3 regions of the Peribacillus sp. FSL K6-1552 genome follow, and region 2 is predicted to be linked to each of the others. Evidence: riboswitches for the same ligand, from Rfam matches in the RefSeq annotation. Region 2 holds a riboswitch; each other region holds the start of a gene.
What was found. Region 2 has a riboswitch for preQ1 ahead of NST21_RS02295 (QueT transporter family protein). Riboswitches for the same ligand answer to the same signal wherever they lie in the genome.
Positions count from the first base shown of each region.

Region 1 (6,776 bases), 4.0 Mb from region 2:
ACTTCTTCAGCCCGTCCCATCCAAGTGGTAATGACTAATGTTATAAGTAAAATAGGGAGAATGATTCCAGCGTACTTAAGATTCTTTGTCTTCGTATGTTTAATAAAGATAAGTGTTTTTTCTTTTGCATTTAAAGTTCGTTTCATTTTATGCACCTCAGAATAGGTAGTACACGTTCATTAAGCCGAAAGTTAAACCGGATAATAGAAGCGTGCTGCCAAGAGTTAATGGCATTCCTTGTCTTTGAATGGTATTCGCTATTAAACCGGGCACGATTATACCGATTCCTCGAAACTCGAAAATTTCAAATGGCATGACAGGATAGACGAAATCTAATAGGAGCTTTAAACAAATTCCGGTTATCATCATAGCTGCGAATTTTCTTCTTCCATATAAAATCACCCATCTAGAAATCCCGTGAGTGACAATTAAATAAGTTACGACACTAATAGTTACAATAACTAGCATAATTTGCCATTGGTCAAAAACTAATGCCAAATAACCTGGCACAATAAGTCCTGCGGGCACGACACCCGTTTTTTCTGAAAAAATAAGGCTTAGTGTTACCCCTAGTACTAGGGCTACATATAAATCCGATCCAAACATTAAGGTTCCTCCTACTTAACTCGCTTTTTGCTTCGTTTTAGATTTCATAAATGCTTCAATTAATGGTTCTGCTGCACCATGAATGTTACCGACACCGTATACAATTCGGTTTTTCATTAATGGGCGGAGACGGGCTACGATTTCTTCAGTTGACCAGTTTTCTAAATCCCAATACTCTTTTGTATCTAATTTACCTTGCTCAAATACCCGGGTAATCGGTGATGTAGTTTCACCTATAGCAATGACGATTTCAGATTTTATGTAAGGTAATACATCTCTTGCAAATTGCTCTGTACGGTCCACTCGGTCAGGACGGCAGTTCATGATGACGATAGGATCTTCTGTGCTGTATCCGAACGTACTAACACGTTCCCAGATGTTTAACGTCGATGACGCGTCATTTGCGGCAAAGCCATTTACAAAGAAAGTTGGCTGGATTGGGTCTCCGAATTTAGTGATACGCATGGCACCTGGATCCGGGTGTGCATTTAACATGCCACGGAAAGCTGTTTTTTCATCAATGCCCAATGCTTCTGCAACGGCCAAAGCAAGGGATGCGTTATCCGGGAATACCATATAGTCGAATTCGCGTAAAAAGTCTTCCGAAATTCTTGAATTATCTGCAACAATTATTTTCGAATTACGTTCCTTTGCAATTTGTTTGAAAAATTCTAAATATTCACTTTCGATGGTTATTAAATGCCCGTTATAGGGAATAGTTGCTGTAAAGGCTTGTGCAACCTCATCCAATGTTGGTCCCATGACATCCATATGATCCTCTAGAACATTTACGATAACTCCGATGTTGGCTTGGATCATTTTATTTTGGAAGATTAGTTGATAGTCAGGCTGAACAGCCATACATTCACAAACTAATGCTTCTGTTCCTAAATCGGCAACTTCTTTAACTACACGGCGTTGCTCTCCAATATTCGGTCCCTCTGGACGACGTTTAATCGGTTTTTCTTTGTCCGTAAACCAATAGATCATTCTTGCTGATGTTCCGGTTGTTTTACCTACTGTTTTGTACTTAGCTTCCTGAATTACTCCTGTAATTAGACGCGTTACAGTCGATTTCCCTCGGATCCCATTCACATTTACACGTACTGGGATGGAGTCGAGACGCTTCTGATGGCGTTTTTGTTCGACTATGCCAAAGCAAAGCAAAAAGATTGCACATATAAATATTGGTGCCATTTTTTAACCTCTCTTTTTTCAAATATTTGATTTACTGAATACACACTACATGATTTTAAACTTAAGAAGCAAGGGTCAAAAATTCTATCGCAATATAGTTATTATCGTATTTTACAAATAAATGTATATATAAGTGTAATAGTATCTAAATGATTAAATGTTTTATGAGTACAAAGATATGGGTGAAAATCCAGTAAAACCTCGGTTCATTTACACTAAAATATGGAAATTGTAAATAAAAACTCATTTTGAATAGCATCAAAATAGTTTCGTGAGTATTTGAACCCAATTCTTAATGGCTATATTTGTATAATGAATTGTTTCTGAAAGTGAGGTTTATTACAGTTTAATAATTGTTTATACCCATTTGTTTGACTTCTACGTAACAATAATCATGCATTTGTCATTCAATGTAAGAGATTGCATCTATCGACTCAAATAGTTGGACTCTTTTGAATATGAACAAAGATGAGTAAAAGAACACCCCTCTTTTTTTTATGATTTTCGGTTTTTTAGATGAAAAATACCCATGGGGCTATAGCGTGACTTCTTTCTTTAAAATGAAATAAACTAAATTCAAGTCAATTTTTTTGGAAAAATGCCTAGTTTCTTCTATTAATATGGTGTTAATAGAAGAATGAAAAGAAAAAAAGCTCAGAAGGATATCTGAGCTTTCCGTTTGAATTTTTTAGAATAATAGAATGGGTAAGAAATCTCCGCTAGTTATGGAGTATTCGTAATTTGTGGGAAAGGAGCCACGACGAAAGTAGCTGATTCTGGAATAATTAAGGTTAACTGGATTTCTTTCTGTCAGAAATCTCAGGATTGGAGTCCTTTTTACCACCATCAATAACATAAAGCTTAGGAGCTAATCTCTTTTTTCCTTGTTTTTCAGAATTCATCTTCATATAATTTTCGTATTCTTTGCGAAAGAACTCGTCCGTTTCTCGTTCTAGGGCTTTCTTTTCGTTAAACTCTGCTATGAATTTGAAAAAACGTTTCATATGAATTCCTCCTTGTGGGGTTAAAAGGTCTTAGTTTAATAGTAACATAGGTTTGGTGAAACTTAACCCTTTTTTACAATAATGGAGAGAAAAGTACGTTTTATTAGTTATTTGGTTGTGTTTTATTCACTTTTGAAAGAATAATAACAAAAGACCCTTCTTGAGAAGAAGTTCCTATGCAATTGGTTAAAATGGGATGCTTGGATCATGAGCGTTTGATACTGGAACTTGCCAGCAAGTAGGTGAAGTAGAAGTAGATGATACTATTAATTTTAGTGGTAAAAAAATATTCTTGTAGTTATATGTATTATACACTAAATATTCTGAAAATAAATCAAAATGTTTGTTTGATACGTGCCTGGATCCATATGTTTTTTATTATTGTGTTTAGTAATATATTCCCTAAATTAACGAAAACGAAACACAATCTATAAAAGAGACATTAGGGAAATAGAAGGTAGAGGGGAGAAAGGAAAAGCAAAAAAAGCAATTTCCCTCGTGCAACACGCAGGAAATTGCTAGTATCATAATTGGAACTTTTTAACCTGGTCAGTTAGCTGTTCAGCAGCAGAGGCGAGCTCACGGGCATGATTAGTGATTTCATCCATCGAAGAGCTGGATTGCTGGGCGGAGGCGGAGACTTGTTCAATACCTGCCGCAGACTCTTCAGACACGGCTGCGATGTCTTCGATAGCTTGGTTGATTTTTATACTATTGGTAGTGATATAGTTTAAGTCATTTGTAATATGCTGTACTTTTGTACCCATGTTCCCGACTGAATTATTAATTGTTTCAAAGGTTTGGCCGGTGAGGGTAATCTGTCTCGTGCCTTCATCTACCTGTGTGTATCCATCTTCTAAAGAGTGGACGACGGTTTTTGAACCAGTTTGGATAGCTGTGACAATATTTGTGATATCCCCAACTGAATGTGTGACCTCTTCAGCGAGTTTTCGTACTTCTTCTGCAACGACGGCAAAGCCCTTTCCATGTTCGCCGGCGCGTGCAGCTTCTATAGCCGCATTTAAGGCCAATAAATTGGTTTGATTGGAAATATCCTTGATGACCTGTACAAGCTGTGAGATTTCCTTTGATTGTGAGTCAAGTCCTTTCACTTGTTCGACAGCATTTTTGACAATCTCATCAATCATTTTCATTTGTTGGACCGAGTTGCGCATTAATATGATTCCTTCCTTGGTCAAGGATAGAATCTCGGTGGAGCTTTGGGAAACTTCTTCCCCGCAAGAATAGGCCTGCTGGATCTTTCTGGTGAACTCTTCCATCATATGGACCATATCAGCTGCTCGGTTGGCTTGAGACTCTGAACCTTCCGATAGCTCGAACATGGTAGTCGCAATCTGTCTGCTGCCTTGTTGGACCTCATTTGCTGCTTGAGTTAAGTCTTCACTTTGGTTCGAAACAGATTCAGAGACAACTAGCATTTTTTCGATAGTATCACTAAGGTTTTTCTGCATCTGGTTGGAGGACAGCGTTAATTCTCCAATTTCATCATTTGACTTTTGCTCTAAAGGTTCATGGTTCAGCTCACCATTCGCCACTACTTTCATTCTGTCCCTAATTTTAAGGAGAGGTTTTGTAATAATATTGGCTGTTACAAGCGCAAGCAGAAGGCCTATGATGACAGCGGCAATGGATATAATGATACTAGTCGTTTTAACTGATTCTCCACTTGCGATGACGATTTCTCCGGAAGCGACAATCGATTTCTCGCGTTCGGAAGCTAGCTCCCTAAACCCATCCATCAATTCATTGCTTATTGGTGCAACTTCATCCTTTAGTATTTCTTTAGCGCGTTCTTCATTTCCTTGATCATATTGTGTAAATACGCGGTCAATAATAATCGTTCTCCAATCCACGCTTTTCTGAATCAATTCCTTCATTTTGTCAGAATCACTCAAGGCTAAAAGATTCTCCTGAATGACTTTGCTTTCTTCGGTATATTTTAAGAACCTCTCTTTATTACTTTCGTCGCCAAATAGAATATAGCCTCTTGCGAGTGCGCTTCTTTGTGCAAGATTATTGAGTAGTTGTTCTTCATCAATAAGAACCGGCAATTCATGTTTAATAATATCTTTGGAATGCACAAGTGACTTATTGCTACTATAGATATTAAATGCTCCTAAGATGATACACAAAGATATAATAAGTGAAAATGCCACCAATATCTTTCCTTTAATACTTTTCACGTTAATGGACCCCTTTTGCTATATTTTTTGTTTACCCTTTTTTATCGGAAAAATAATAGGATATTTAAGGAGGTAAGGGAAGATATGTTGTATAACAAACTTTACCATTCGGTCTAATAATCAGTTTGATATAAACTTCTTGATTTCTTTTCATATTAAAGTTACTATTAATTTGGAAAAATATAATATTCCGCTAGGCGGAAGAGGTTCTAGCTACCCTCTCAAAAAAACTAAGGAGAAACAGTACTCTATTCTTAGGGTGCTGTTTTTTTCCGTAAAAAGGAGTTTTATAGAAATGATGAAGAAGGAAAAGGCAGTGGTTGTGTTTAGCGGGGGACAGGATAGTACGACGTGTTTGTTCTGGGCAATGGAGCGATTTGAGAAAGTAGAAGCGGTTACGTTTGATTATAATCAGCGGCACAGCTTGGAAATCGAATGCGCGCAAAAGATTGCTAAGGAACTGGGCATTACCCATCATATTCTGGATATGTCGCTGTTGAACCAACTAGCGCCGAATGCGTTAACGCGAAGTGATATCGCAGTAGAGGACGGAGAAGACGGGGAACTGCCGTCAACGTTTGTACCAGGGCGGAATTTGCTGTTCCTTTCGTTTGCCGGTGTATTGGCAAGCCAAATTGGGGCTAAGCATATTGTCACTGGTGTCTGCGAGACGGATTTCAGCGGATATCCAGACTGTCGCGATGTATTCATTAAATCGTTGAACGTGACCTTGAATTTGTCGATGGACCAGTCATTTGTGATTGATACGCCGCTTATGTGGCTGAATAAAGAGGAAACATGGGAGCTTGCGGATCAGCTTGGCGCGTTTGATTTCGTCCGTGAGAAGACTCTGACTTGTTATAACGGGATTATATCCGACGGCTGTGGTGAGTGTCCGGCATGTAAGCTTCGGAAAAAAGGGTTGGATGACTATGTAAGCAGACGGCAGGTGCTTAAATAATGTACGGTTTTACTATCGTGGATAAGCTTCAAAAAATAGATAAAGATATTCAGCGGAATCAATTAAACTACTCAAGTAAGCGGGTCATGGTCAGCAAGGAATTCACCTTTGATGCCGCGCACCATCTTCATGACTATGAAGGCAAATGCAAGAACTTGCATGGCCACACGTATAGGGTCATTTTCGGATTGAGCGGATATACGGATTCACGCGGTTTGATGATAGATTTTGGTGACATCAAAGAAATTTGGAAAAATGAGATTGAAATCCACCTTGATCATCGTTATTTGAATGAAACACTGCCGCTCATGAATACAACAGCTGAAAATATGGTTGTCTGGATTTATGAAAAAATGGCCGAAGCCCTTTTAACCAAGAATTATGAGGGTGCTAGAGTCGAATTTGTTCGTCTATATGAAACGCCGACGAGTTATGCTGAAGCTAGACGGGAGTGGATGGAAAGTGAGTAAACTGCCTGTTATGGAAATCTTCGGCCCGACAATCCAAGGGGAGGGCATGGTCATCGGACAAAAGACCATGTTTGTTCGGACGGCAGGATGCGATTATTCTTGTGCCTGGTGTGATTCCGCGTTTACTTGGGACGGCACTGGTAAGGAAGATACAGTTCAAATGACTGCCGAAGATATATGGGATGAGCTGAAGCGAATTGGCGGTGAGGGCTTTTCCTTCGTTACAATATCAGGTGGAAATCCAGCACTGCTGAAAAATCTAGATGGCTTGATAGCAATTTTAAAAGATAATGGAATGAAAATCGGCGTGGAAACGCAGGGAAGCCGTTGGCAG
Region 1 covers NZ_JBBOST010000001.1:4,515,242-4,522,017, reverse strand. Annotated here, with positions in the region: gene NST21_RS21775 (CapA family protein) at 1-146, opposite strand, end outside; gene pgsC (poly-gamma-glutamate biosynthesis protein PgsC) at 157-606, opposite strand; gene pgsB (poly-gamma-glutamate synthase PgsB) at 622-1,803, opposite strand; gene NST21_RS21760 (hypothetical protein) at 2,595-2,807, opposite strand; gene NST21_RS21755 (methyl-accepting chemotaxis protein) at 3,332-5,011, opposite strand; PreQ1 riboswitch class I at 5,209-5,251, shown strand; gene queC (7-cyano-7-deazaguanine synthase QueC) at 5,310-5,972, shown strand; gene queD (6-carboxytetrahydropterin synthase QueD) at 5,972-6,442, shown strand; gene queE (7-carboxy-7-deazaguanine synthase QueE) at 6,435-6,776, shown strand, end outside.
Region 1: it holds a riboswitch for preQ1, as region 2 does, so the genes downstream of both, queC (7-cyano-7-deazaguanine synthase QueC) here and NST21_RS02295 (QueT transporter family protein) in region 2, are expected to answer to the same signal.

Region 2 (6,776 bases):
CTATCTAAGCTCGAAATAGATGGTATAACATTGAATCAACAGTTTTCTACCGATGTTCTAGAGTATAGTGCAAAAGTAGGGAAGAATGTTGAAAAAATCAGCTTACTTGCTGAGAGTTCCAGTGAGACTGCTACCGTATCAGTGAATGGTATACAACTGACAAATGGGAAGCCTGAGGATTTTTCTCTTCAAACTGGTAAGAATACGTTCACGATCACGGTCAGTGATGGGATAAATGAAACGACTACCTATACCGTCCAGGTTGATAAATCGGAAAGCGATGACAACCTTTTAACTGCGATAGGATTATCAAAAGGTTCTTTACCATTTGATGCGTCTGTAACAGCTTATAAGGTTTCTTTGGCGAATAAAGTCAATACCATTACGGTGGCTCCAACAGTGAGTGACAGTACTGCAAGGGTAAACGTAAATGGAATAGATGCAACGAGTAAAGGAGTAAAGGTGAACCTTCCAGTTGGTAAGACAACGGTGAAGATTGTCGTTGCAGCAGAAAATGGAGATAAAAAAACATACACGCTTACGATTACAAGGGCTGCAGCTAAGGCAAAGAGAACCGAAGATAAGGATACCTCTAAAGGAGATGAAGCTAAAAAGGAATCTTCAACAGGAACAAGTAAAACTCAACCTTCCTCCGATAACGGTGACAAACCATCATCAACTCCTTCGGATTTATCCAAAGGTCAAGTGCTAAGTAGCCAAGCACCTAAAGCACAGCAGATTGCGAGCATTTCCACACAAAAAACCTTATCGGATTCTGATAAAAAGGCAATCTCAGCTGGGTCCGTAGGTGATGAAGGCAATAACGCACCAGTGTTGAACGCTTTGACAGTATCAAAAGGAACGTGGAACAAATCTTTTGATTCTGATGAGCATACATATCATATCGAAGTCGATAAGGATATTACCTCAGTCCAAATTGAAGCTATAGCTAGCGCAAGTGGAGCTACGATAAAATATGACGGTGAAAGCAGTAAAACCGTAACGATTAATAATAAAGCTAAGACGGCAATTTCAGTTACAGTCTCAAAAGATGGAGCACGACGTACCTACGTCCTTGTTTTCGATAAAGATATCGATGTAGACATGGATGAGGAAGAAACTGTAGATGATGCCAAAACTGAAAAAGAGGCAGTAGTTGGAGCAACACAAATGAGTACATCTAGTAAATCGGAAAACCTTAAATCCAATAACAGAGGTAGCCAGATGATGCCGATGGATAATCAATCAACAGAATCCATTTCATTTTTGGAGAAAATAAAGAAATTCGTTCTCTCTCTTTTTTAATATTACCAAGGGACTGTTTCAAAAAATTTGAAGGTGTCTTTTTTTAGACTACAAAAAAAGGACAAGATTTAATAGGCTTGTCCTGAAACTTATATTGGTAAAACAATTTTGACTTCGGTTCCATGATTGAGCTCGCTGTTAAAACGAACCTTTCCTCTGTGCGCCTCAATAATTCGGCAGCTAACGGTCAATCCTAGACCCGTTCCTCTTTCTTTAGATGAATAAAAAGGTTCTCCTAGATGTTTCAAACGATTTTTTTCGATTCCACTTCCATTATCCCTGATGGTTATGGAAAGGGTATTGTCTATTTGCTCGAAATCAATCCAAATGTGATCGGCGGAGGCCTCCATAGAGTTCTTAATCATGTTTATAAACACTTGTTTGAGCTGATTTGCCTCACATGAAAGAAGCGGGATTTCATTTTTTACATCTATCGATATTTTTGTAGAATATGAGTCTGCCTCTGGTTTAAGCAAGGTTTTGACTTCATCCATCAGTTCAATAATTTGGTGTTTACTGAATGGGAGTTCCTGAGGTTTTGCAAGAACAAGTAATTCGCTTACAATCAGATTGATTCGGTCTAATTCACTGAGCATAATAGTGTAGTATTGTTCAAAGGGGTGGTCGCTCTTTTTAAGTAACTGGACGAATCCTTTTAAAGAAGTTAATGGGTTACGTACTTCGTGTGCTACACTGGCAGCAAGTTCACCGACTATTGACAACTTTTCGGTTCTTCTTAAGCGTGCTTCCGTTTCTCGGATTTGAGTTACATCTTTAGCATAGGTAATAATTCCGACTAATTCATTTCCAATAAGCATCGGGACAAATGTACATGAAAGTAAAAGAGACTTCCCAGATTTCGTGAGAAACTCTATATCTTTTCCTTTTTTTATCCCCTTTTGGTTTTCCACGACGTATTGACAGGATGTACGAATCAGTTCTTCATCTTCTGCGGAAAAGTTTAACTCAATAAAAGAGGCACCTTGGATTTCTTCTTGATGAAAGCCTGTAACTGTTTCAAACCTTGGATTGACGGTGGTAATTATTCCGGATAAATCAAGCATCAGCATCGGATAAGGGTTGTGTTCGAACAATGATTTATAGCGCTGTTCACTCTCAAATAATTGATTTTCTGCGACAACTCTTTCAGAAATATCCCTGCCAATGACCACTAATCCTTTTCGTGAACCATCTTCAAAGAACAAAGGAACTTTGATGGTATCAAAGGTCTTATGATTGCCGTTGGGTAGCGGGATGATTTCCTCACACCGCGTAATCTCCTTTTTTATCCACGTTTCTTCATCTGAAATTTCACAGTAGATTAACGACTCTTTATAAAATTCGGAGTATTCTGCGAGCTCACTGTCTTTTTTCCCCTTATAGTCTACATGTTCCAATTGAAATAATTGCAGACCAAAGGTGTTGGATTCAAGCCATCGGCCATCTCCATCCTTGAAGTTAACGAAGTCTACCATTGAATTAATGAGCGTGCGACGACGCTGTTCCTCTTCTTTTAATTGCTTGAATTTTTCTCTTTTAGCCAAATAAAGAAATAAAATCAAGCCTATTGTTAAAAGAAAAACAATTCCTTCTGCTCTTTGGAGTTGAATAAAGACCTCTTTGTTTTCAATATTAGTAGTTAAAAAGTAGTCGAACACGACTAGTGTAAGAGTCCCAAATAGGATATATAGTACTAAAATGGAGCGTTTGGACATGGAGATTCTCCCTGATTTACGACATTTCAAAGGTTAAAAATACATACACATTTTAACAAACTATCAAAGAAAAATATATGCAGAATCATAAATAAAAAAACAGGAACCCTAACAGTCACCTGTTTTTCCTGAAGAAGGTTACTTTCTTTTTCTTCTTAAAGCGTTTATAGATAAGGAAAAATAGTAAGAAGAGGAAGGCGAGTACAGCTAGTGTATATTCGTTCATTTCCACAGATAGGAGACCATAAGGGATTAAGGATAGAAAGAAAAAGTATATAAGATTGCCGAGTGCGGTCGCTAATAAAAAATCCTTGAAGGTTACAGAACTGACTCCTGCTGCCAAGTTAATTAAACTTGTTGGTATGAGTGGGAATATCCTTCCGGTAAACACGTACATAAATCCATGCTCTACAACGGATTCTTTCCATTTTGGGCCCATTTTCTTTAAGAGAGGTGCCTGAAACCAGTTCCTGGCTGCATAAAAAATGAATCCTGATGCAACGACACTTGTAACCCAACTCCATAGGTACCCATATATGAATCCAAATATCGCGACATTGATGGTTAGGAGTAAAATTAAGGGTATAATGGTAAAAGAATTTTGGACAATCATCAACACAAATGTCACAACAAAAGTAAGCAAAAGGTTTTCTGTCAATATGGTTATAACTGAATCCAAATCACTTTTCCAAACCATGGTGAACAATTCTGCATTGGAAACGATAAATATTACTATTACCAGTAGACCGATTAAGGTCAGTATTTTTTTCAAAAGGTCACCACCATTCATACTAATAGTTTATCATCTTCAGGTTCAATGGTGAAAAAAAGAGCTTCCGCATGAAGCAGACAGCTCTTTTCCATTATAGTGGGTTAACAACGCGAAGATTCCTTTATAGCCACTTTTCAAACTGAATTCTTTTATTCATTCCATAAATAATTGGCGCACCAACTAAAAGGACGATGAACTCACCGACAGCCGTGGTCATCCAGCTTAACAAGAATGGTAAATCCAGGGCAAGGTTCAGTTCGATTGCAATTAAAAACATTGTGAACGTGAAAAAGATAATCGTAACGATCATCCGTCCTTTAATGCTCTTTATGAAGCGTGAGGCAAAAATGACAAGCAATAAGGCAAGCAGAGATTGCCCTACCCCGAATATCAAATCATATGGCACCATCGGCGAAAAGAGCAGATTCGATATGAAAACGCCGCCCACTATGCCGTAGATATATTTTTTATTAAATACAATCAGATGATTCAATATTTCCGGAACCCGAAATTGGTATATTCCAAATGATATTGGTTGAAACACAAATGAGACCACCACATATAAGGCGGCCAATAACCCGCTTATCACGAGTGTACGAACATTCATTTTACTCTCTCCCTAGTTTTTTATCGTGGGATGGTTACGAACCACGTTTAGGCTTTTGCCAGAAGACTAATAGTATCCCATGTAGGCTTGTTTCGTCAATTTGTAAAGAATGGTTTTAATATATATAAGTTTTCAGGGAGGGCAGTCCAAAAGGAGTTTTGATTTTTTGCAAAGAAGGATGATATTATTTCAATATGTACTTCAAAGGAGTGAATAAATTATGTCGATCGAGAGTGTCAAAAGCCATTTTAAAAAATGGAGTCGGGAAGGCGATGTAATGGAGTTCGAAACATCGAGTGCTACGGTGATTGAAGCAGCAGAAACCATCGGTGTTATTCCAGCGCGGATTGCTAAGACTCTTTCCTTTAAGGGGGAAGGTGAGCATGCAATTTTGGTCGTAGCAGCAGGAGACGCAAAAGTGGATAATAAGAAATTTCGTCAGACGTTCGGGTTCAAGGCACGAATGTTGTCAGCTGAGGATGTGCTTGAACAGACTGGTCATGCCATTGGAGGAGTCTGCCCGTTTGGGTTGGCAAATGACCTAGATGTTTTCCTTGATGTGTCGATGAAGCGCTTTGAGTCTTTATTCCCAGCATGTGGAAGTGCGAACTCTGCAATAGAACTTAAACTCGCTGAATTATTTGAATATTCAGGAGCGAAGGATTGGGTTGATGTTTGTAAGGCATGGGAAGAAGAGCAGAATGAGGAAGCAGTAGTAGGTAAGGCAGTTGATGGATTTTGATTTATCGTACCAAAAAGAACCACATAGAATGGAAATGAGTCCACTTTGGTGGACTTTATTTGTTGATAACGAGAGACATTACCTGTTCCCTTTTTATTACTGGGTTTTTAGTTATAAGCTTTTAACTTGTTCCTAATAGGTTTGCTCCCATTTTCTTCTGAAAAGTTGACCGCAGATGTAAATTAACGGTCTAATTAGGGGAGGTTTGTTCAACATGGCGCATAGGCAAATCGTTAAGAAAGTTCGTAAGTGGAGGGTTAAAGATGTTCAATGGAAGCTATAAAAAAAACAATAGCAGTTATCTCAGTCTTAAAACTCTTTATGAAGAAAATATCACGGTTAAGAGCATTGCCCAGGAGCTTGAGTTTTGCCATAAAAACGATTTAGCACTGGAGATACAAAAAGAATTGGAAAAAAAGAATTTCGATATATTGGCCGTAGAGGATCAAGGGGAAATTATCGGATATATCGAAAGGCAAGAACTTGGTGAAGGCAAGATTGCGGAGTATTTGAAATGTTTTACACCAAGAGAATTGGTTTCGGATTCAACCCCTTTGATTCAACTTCTCCATATTTTTAAGAATAAAACGAGGGTGTTCGTGTTAGAAAATAATTCAATTAAAAAGTTGATTACCCACGCTGATCTGCAAAAGCCTCCAATCAGAATGCTGATTTTTGGCTATATTACCCTTTTGGAAATGAGGATGAGCGATATCATCATGGATAAATTCGGGGATGACAGTTGGTATCCAATGATCAGCGGAGATCGTTTAGAAAAGGCTACCGAATTATATAGGAGGAGAATCGATAAAAATGAGGATATCAATTTAATAGAGTGTCTGCAAATCAGTGATAAATTCGATATCATTCATAAAGATCAGGAATTGAGGTCCTTCTTCCAAATTCCTTCTAAAAGTAAAGGAAAGAAAGATGCGAATGCCATCCGGAAATTACGGGATAAGATTTCTCATGCTAATGAACTTGGGTTGGACATGTCTTGGATAGAAATCATCGAAGTGGTGGAATCCTGTGGCCAACTGCTCGAAATCTCTGAATCCTATCGGTATGAAAAATAAAATGATGGTGAGAGACTTCTTAGGTAGACCATACTTCAAATAACTCTGCAATTTTAAAACAGAGCTGTACCGCATCTTTAAGGCGAACCGGAATTATGGAGAACCAGCTACTATGCTGGTTCCTTTTTGTTTAACCCCCCTGACAGAAAAAAACTGCCCATACGTGAGGCAGCTTCTTCAAATAGTTAGAACTCTGGTAGTTCATCCAGGTTATTTTCCTTTACCCCATCGGGCTCACTCCGCAATATGTCACGGCCATATTTATGGAAGACATCAACATTGGCGAGGTTGCCTGCCTTAGCTTCCGAAAGAGCGGTGGGATAGTCAAGCTCCCGCCCAGAGTTTGTTTTGATGGCAATAATATTGTCATCTTCATTTTTTCGTACTGCGATAATTTCTTCTTTTCCAGTTGTATCATGTTGATTTACTTGTGGGGTTCCCTGCTGTTTGTAGGATTCATATGCTTTTTCAAATTGGTCCATGCTTGGACACCTCCTATTTATAGGGTGAGCTATTTGGTCAGCAATATACAAACCAGGTTTCGTCCAGATTGAGCCGC
Region 2 covers NZ_JBBOST010000001.1:478,993-485,768, forward strand. Annotated here, with positions in the region: gene NST21_RS02280 (cadherin-like beta sandwich domain-containing protein) at 1-1,305, shown strand, start outside; gene NST21_RS02285 (PAS domain S-box protein) at 1,395-3,020, opposite strand; gene NST21_RS02290 (TVP38/TMEM64 family protein) at 3,136-3,792, opposite strand; gene NST21_RS02295 (QueT transporter family protein) at 3,914-4,399, opposite strand; PreQ1 riboswitch class I at 4,406-4,450, opposite strand; gene NST21_RS02300 (YbaK/EbsC family protein) at 4,620-5,141, shown strand; gene NST21_RS02305 (hypothetical protein) at 5,405-6,217, shown strand; gene NST21_RS02310 (DUF3892 domain-containing protein) at 6,403-6,699, opposite strand.

Region 3 (6,776 bases), 4.0 Mb from region 2:
TGCATACGTATATATGGGGAAATAAGCGGGGAGTGTAAAGGAAGAGAGTAAGAAGCAGTGTGATGCGCAAGATCAATCACACTGCTTTTTTTATACGGAAAATAAACTAAATACCACTATTATACCTCCTGAATGTGCGTAGCCTTGAAAGCCGTTGTGTATTTAAGGCCATATCCTAAAAAACGATCCATTCCAATATGAGCCGTCCAAATTAAACCTACCATTAAAATTGTATCCTGGTTTAGAGAAACAGCTAGTAAAATGATGAGTATTGATATTGTATAAGTATGAAACAAGTTATAAACCTTGGCACCAATTTGATTATTGATTAGATAGGCTAACATAGATATGTCAGGTGTTAATAGTAATAAAAGGAAAATCCACCAGCTAAATTCATTTATTGAATAGATATAAATTATCGCTATAAGAACCATAAGCCCTTCAGAATGTATTAATTTTTTCACCATATTTAAGCCTCCTAATCTTTATTAACCATTGGTCAATTAATGTGAAAAAAATTATACAATACTCTTCATAATATTTTTAACGTGAAAATTAGCTAAGCTTTTTACATCTTGATATGAAAGTTGTGTATTAATATAAAAAGTTATAAAGCCGTGGAGCGAAAGGAAAATAGACCATATTGATGCGGGGTTTAGTTTATTTTCTGTAAGGTCAGTCAGAGAACTGATTAGTTTTTCATATGTTTTATTAGAATCAAGTTGAAGTAAATGTTGAATTTCTTTTTCTTTAGATAAAAACATGATTGCATAATGATTTTGCTGGGTTAACCCAAACTCTATAAAGCATAGTAATATCTTCTCTATTTTTTGAGAAGCATTATTTTCAGTTAGGATGATATCATCTATTTTATTATTCAATAGAGAAAAATCCGTTTTTACCAAACTATAAAATATTTCGGCTTTATTTTTAAAATGATAATAAATAGCGCCATGACTACAATCTAATGTTTTAGCTAATTGCCGCATTGAAACTTTTGAATACCCAACGGATGCAAAGAGTTTCCGGGCTTCATTCAATACCATTTCCTTAGATAATTCTTTTCCATCTGATTTCCTTGGTGACATAGTATCACCTCCATATTTATTGACCAGTGGTTAATAACATCATATAGCAGTGTTTTATAATTGTCAAATATTAGAATAAAATGATTTGACAGGAGCTACTCCAATCCACATATGTAGTAACAAAATTCGAAACATCAGCCATAAGTCTAATTATTAATAAAGTATTTACTGAATTCGTTTTATAAATAGGTAATGTGGAAACTTCTTGATTTCCATTCGTTTTCAAGCTACGATAAATTAGGAAAAAGATAATCCGCTCATGCGGAAGAGGTTCTAGCTACCCTCTCAAAAAAACTAAGAAGAGCAGTACTCTTTCTTAGGGTGCTGTTTTTTCTGTATAAGGAGAATGTAAGAAATGTTAAGAATTATATTGTATTTAGTGTCCATTGTCACCGCGAATGTGGTTACAGCAGCTTTTGAACCATTACATTTTGGTGTGTTTATTATACCGATGGGGACATTACTCATCGGGGGAACCTTTATCTTTCGGGATCTAGTTCAGAATAAATTTGGCAGAGTGAAGACGTATGTGTGCATTGTCACGGCACTAATTTTATCAGCATGCGTATCATTTTTATTAGGAGATACCCTATTAATTGTGTTTGCTTCTGCACTATCGTTCGTGGTGGCAGAAACAGCTGATACTGAGATATATACCCGGTTAAAACTTCCGATGAGTTGGAGAGTATTTTACAGCGGGATTGTCGGAGGATTTTTCGATTCGGTGATATTTGTTGTGATTGGACTTAGCCCACTGGGTGCCAACGTTCTGCCATGGGAAGCCGTACCCGCTGCGATTTTTGGCCAAATCATTGTTAAAACAGTCATTCAGTCAATCGGTGCCGCGCTGTTGGGCCGGATCAATGTAAGACTGGAGAAGCGCGTTATCTCCGGTTAAATAGTAGGAGGGAAGCACTCAATGGATGGACCCAAAAAGGAAGAAGATAGATGCTATTGCCTGGAAGCTTTTCGTGAAAAATATGGTCCGGATGTCCAAGGAGACTGTATGAAGCTCTCCTGCGCCAATTATCGGAAGCATAAGGGAATAGACAATCATGAGAAACGTAAACATTAATATAAATAGGAAACGATCTGTATAAGTCGAGAAGGAAGGACCAAATTTGGTTCTTTTTTTTGTGTGAATTATAGGTTCGCGAGTAAATCGTGAAAACTCACGAGTAAACCAGCCAAATTCACGAGTAAATCGTGATAATTCACGAGTAACACAGAAATTCACGAGTAAGTCGTGAAAACTCACGAGTAAACCGTGATAATTCACGAGTAAACCAGCCAAACTCACGAGTAAATCGTGATAATTCACGAGTAAATCGTGATAATTCACGAGTAAACCAGCCAAACTCACGAGTAAATCGTGATAATTCACGAGTAAATCAGCCAAATTCATGAGTAACCCCATAAAAAAAGCTTCCGGCACCGTCAATAATTGGTGTCGGAAGCTTTTTTATTAATTAGGTAACAAAATTTCTTCTGGGTTGTCTCCATCAATCCCCACTTTATATAGGTGATACTGTGGATCGCTTTTGCCGAATTTCTTATCTACCATAAAATAGACTGTTTTTGAATCGCTGCTGATGACTGGGCGATCTGTGTATTCTTGAAGATGGGTCAGCTGCTTTTCGGTCTTGGTTTTGAGGTCATAGCTATAAAGCTCATAAATATAGGTACTACCTGATTGCTCGTTGGAGATGGACTGGAAAATCATCGTTTTTTCATCCGGGGTAATTGTGAAATCAAAAATATCGACATCACGTTTAGAGTCTGTGACGGTTTCGATACCCGTTTGGTCAAATTTCACTTTGAAAATCCGTTGATGCGTTTCGAAAATCTCATCAGCCGTTTTAGCATCCGCATCATCATCGGTTTGATAATAAGCGGCTTTTCCATCAGTGTTGACATTTAGAGAACTAAGACCATATTTCTTAAAAGAGGTCAGTTGGGTGGACTCCTTTTTTTCTATATCAAATTCATAAATATCGAGATCGTGAGGGCGGGGACCCGTGATCGGCGAATAGTTTTTAAACGAACCGGCTCCAATATAAAAGAGAGAGCGGCCGCTTTTTGTGAAATCGAGTTCTGTGATCAGGAAGTCTGCTTTGAATAATTCACTGATTTTCTGTGATTTCATATCAAAAAGCTGAATGGAACTAGTTGAATCTTCTTCTTGGTTTTTTTTAGCTACAATAAATGCAAGCATATTTCCATCGTAGGAATAAGTCGGGTCGAGGATTTGTTCATCGTTGCTCAATTCAAGGACTTTTTTTTCAACGGATAATGTAGGATTATAGAGTTTTAATTGTGGTTTTCCCTTTAAGTGTGTGACGTATGCAATTGTACCTTGAGTGGATACGTCGTATTGATTGGTTAAGCCCTGCTGCTTTTCATTTTCTTCTTTTTTAAAGACCAAGCCGGCGATGACAAACAAGACAGTCACAATCGCAAGCGTGATCAGAATGAGATAGATGTGCTTCTTTTTCATTTGAAGGACTCCTTAACGGTAGAGTATCATCATCGTAAAAATAATTGCTAGAACAAGTAATACCTGTAGAACAGCACATATATTTGATGCCGTAGGATGCTTTTTTAACAGTTTAATCTGTAGGATATATAACGAAATCCATAAGACAGTCGGGATGAAAAATAATAGCATAAACGGCTGGACTTCACTTGAGAAGATTAAAAAAGCATATAAGAAAAATAAGGTAACTGACAAAATCAAGATGCCGAGTGTAATATTGGAAATGTGCAGAAGTTTTGCTTTTTTTAAATTCTTTCCACTATATCCTGGAAGAACCAAGGCTGTTTTGTAAATGAGGTAAAGGGATAGTAGGAGAATCGCTGCCATAATCAGGCTGAATAAAGGAAATAATGTAAAGTCAAGGGCGGACGCGATTCCCCATCCATATATATAGACAAGGGCATGGGTCACTAACACGATGTTGACCATGATTTTCCGGTTGATAGAGACTAGGAGGTTAAGTGTAAGTGAGAGTAAAGTTGCACTAGTCAGTATCGAAAAAAGAAGCCAGCCGATGTAAGCATCTCCTTCTTGGAATAGTTGCAACGCATACACCGAAAACGTAAAAAGAATTGAAACGATGGATAAAGTCAGCATAAGCTCTTTTCGGTATGGAAAAAGGGCCTGCTGAATTTGACTGCCGATTTCCCATTCGTCGCCAAAAAGGATTAATGCCATTTTCTCGGCTTCTTTTGGGGTCTTCCCCTGCTTTATTAAATCATCCCGGCTCAACTCCAGATGGAGAAGCAGTTCTTCAAACATATCTTCTTTTTCTTCCTTGGTACAATCGGTTTGGTTGACTATTTTTTTTACATACCTTTCAAATGTTGTTTTCATCAGAAATCCTCTGCGCTTTTCCGAACTAAATTTTCAAGGAAGGTAAAGCTGCTGCGTTTACGTTCAAGCTCGGTTTGGCCGCTGTCTGTGATACGATAATATTTCCTGCGCCCGGACTCGGACTCTTTCCAATACCCTTCTATAAATTCCTTTCTTTCTAAACGCTTAAGAGCCGGATATAGGGTGCCTTCACTGATTTCGTATTGCCCCTCGCTCATTTGCCTTAGAATCTTCGTCATTTCATAGCCATACAGCTCTTTTTGTGAAAGAAGTGAAAGCAGGAGGAGGTCAATACTTCCCTTCATCAATTCTTTATCCAAAAAATCACCTTCTTTTTTCATTTGCTTTAGTGTAATACGATGTACATCGTATTACAAGGTATATTTTACTTTTTTAAAAAAAAATGGTTAAATGACGATTGCTAAATAAAATCAATCATAGTAAAATGTGCTTCTGAACGGATGAGTTGTAAAGAGTGTGGTAAGGATACTATATACTTGATTTAACTGTTTTAATGAAAATACGGAATAGGATAGAAGAAATCCCACTCAAGGGGTATTAATTGATTTTTTTTTGAAAATCATTTAGATTCTATTTATCAACAAGAGCAGAAAGAAGGTCCTAGATAGATGAAAGTGAAAGCACCTGAGTCATTCACATACAGAGGTGGAAATAGAGCTGTTCTTTTACTTCACGGGTTTACCGGAAGTACAGGAGATATGAAAAAATTAGGGAAATACCTGAATGATCGCGACTATACCTGTCACGGGCCTCTTTATAGAGGGCACGGAGTATCGGCCGAGGAACTTGCTAAAACAGGTCCAAAGGAATGGTGGAAAGACGTAGTGGATGGTTATCAATTCCTTAAAGATGAAGGCTACGAGGAAATTGCTGTTGTAGGAATTTCTTTAGGAGGAGTGTTCTCATTAAAAGTAGGAATTGAACTTCCTGTGATAGGGGTGGTTTCAATGTGCGCTCCGACGCAAGGAAAAAGTATCGATCGACAAAAAAACCGCTTGCTCAATTATGCACAGGCTTATAAGAAGTTTGAAGGCAAAGATGCAGACCAAATTGCTGCCGAAGTGAAGCTGTTGGAAGAAGAGCCTATGACTTCACTGAAAGATGTGGTGAATATAATAAATGAGACTGGTGAAAATTTAGATTTAATCACATCACCAACTCTTGTTTTACAAGGGCGCTTGGATGATCCCGACTATACGAACAGTGCTACAGCGATTTTCAGTGAAGTCGATACGCAGCATAAACACTTGATATGGTACGAAAACTCTGGCCATATAATCACATTAGGCAAAGAACGTGAGCAGGTTTATGAAGATGTGTATAAGTTCTTAAATACACTACTTTGGTAGAAGCAGAGGGAAACTTTCTCTATGTATAAACAGGGGTAATCTTGTCCTAAGAAGGCCACCAATTTGGTGGCCTTTAACATATTCAGGGTATAAAACTACTCTCTCTTTAAGTAAAAGTAAATCGTATTAAATAGAGGCATAGCTAAGAGGACTTACTATATATGGTTTAGCTTCAAAATCTAGTTGTATAAAAAGATTTTCACTGTATCGTTATTATCAATGGTTGCTAATAAAATATCATATACGTCCTCACTGTATGCAGTTTTTATTCGGTTTTTAAGCCATTCTTCGTCTTTACCAATGCGGGTTAATTCACTAAAATCAATTTTTCCCTCTTTAATAATCGTTCTAGGAAAAGAAAAGGTTTTTGTTACTAGTTCTAAATCGGCAGGGGTTACGGCTTCATATTGAGGGTTTAAAAAAAATGAAATTGTACCATCTGGTTCCCATAATGCAAGAGCAACTTTTTGAATATCTTCAATTTTTTCTTTTCTTAATTCAGATAATAAAAAATCGATAGAGATTCTTGCTTTGGCTAAGCTTTTGTAAATAATTTGCCCATTTTCTATAAGGGGAAAGGGAGAGTTTTCAAAAAAACTTCGAAGTTTTCCCCACTTTAGGCTCAAAAAAACGCAAAAAATATATAAAAGTACTAATACGGCAGTCGTTATCAATGGTCCCTTTAAACCTAACTGTTCATCAGATAAAGGATGGGCAAGGATGTTTCCAATAATTAATGCTATTAAAAAATCAAGTAATCTTAACTGAGAAATAGCTCGTTGCCCCATTATTTTAGCTGCAAAAAGTAAAAAGAAGTAAGATACAATGGCCCTTAAGATCCACTGAATTATAGTAAGTGCTTCTTGGCCGTGAAAAAAGTCCATCCTAAACTCACATCCTTGTTTAATGGGGTTTAAGGTTTAGTATGGAGCTTTTGACCAATGA
Region 3 covers NZ_JBBOST010000001.1:4,508,117-4,514,892, reverse strand. Annotated here, with positions in the region: gene queE (7-carboxy-7-deazaguanine synthase QueE) at 1-38, shown strand, start outside; gene NST21_RS21735 (DUF4260 domain-containing protein) at 120-467, opposite strand; gene NST21_RS21730 (TetR/AcrR family transcriptional regulator) at 519-1,088, opposite strand; PreQ1 riboswitch class I at 1,350-1,392, shown strand; gene NST21_RS21725 (VUT family protein) at 1,444-1,986, shown strand; gene NST21_RS21720 (hypothetical protein) at 2,005-2,493, opposite strand; gene NST21_RS21715 (TolB family protein) at 2,554-3,585, opposite strand; gene NST21_RS21710 (permease prefix domain 1-containing protein) at 3,598-4,461, opposite strand; gene NST21_RS21705 (PadR family transcriptional regulator) at 4,461-4,781, opposite strand; gene NST21_RS21700 (alpha/beta hydrolase) at 5,091-5,831, shown strand; gene NST21_RS21695 (DUF421 domain-containing protein) at 6,011-6,715, opposite strand.
Region 3: it holds a riboswitch for preQ1, as region 2 does, so the genes downstream of both, NST21_RS21725 (VUT family protein) here and NST21_RS02295 (QueT transporter family protein) in region 2, are expected to answer to the same signal.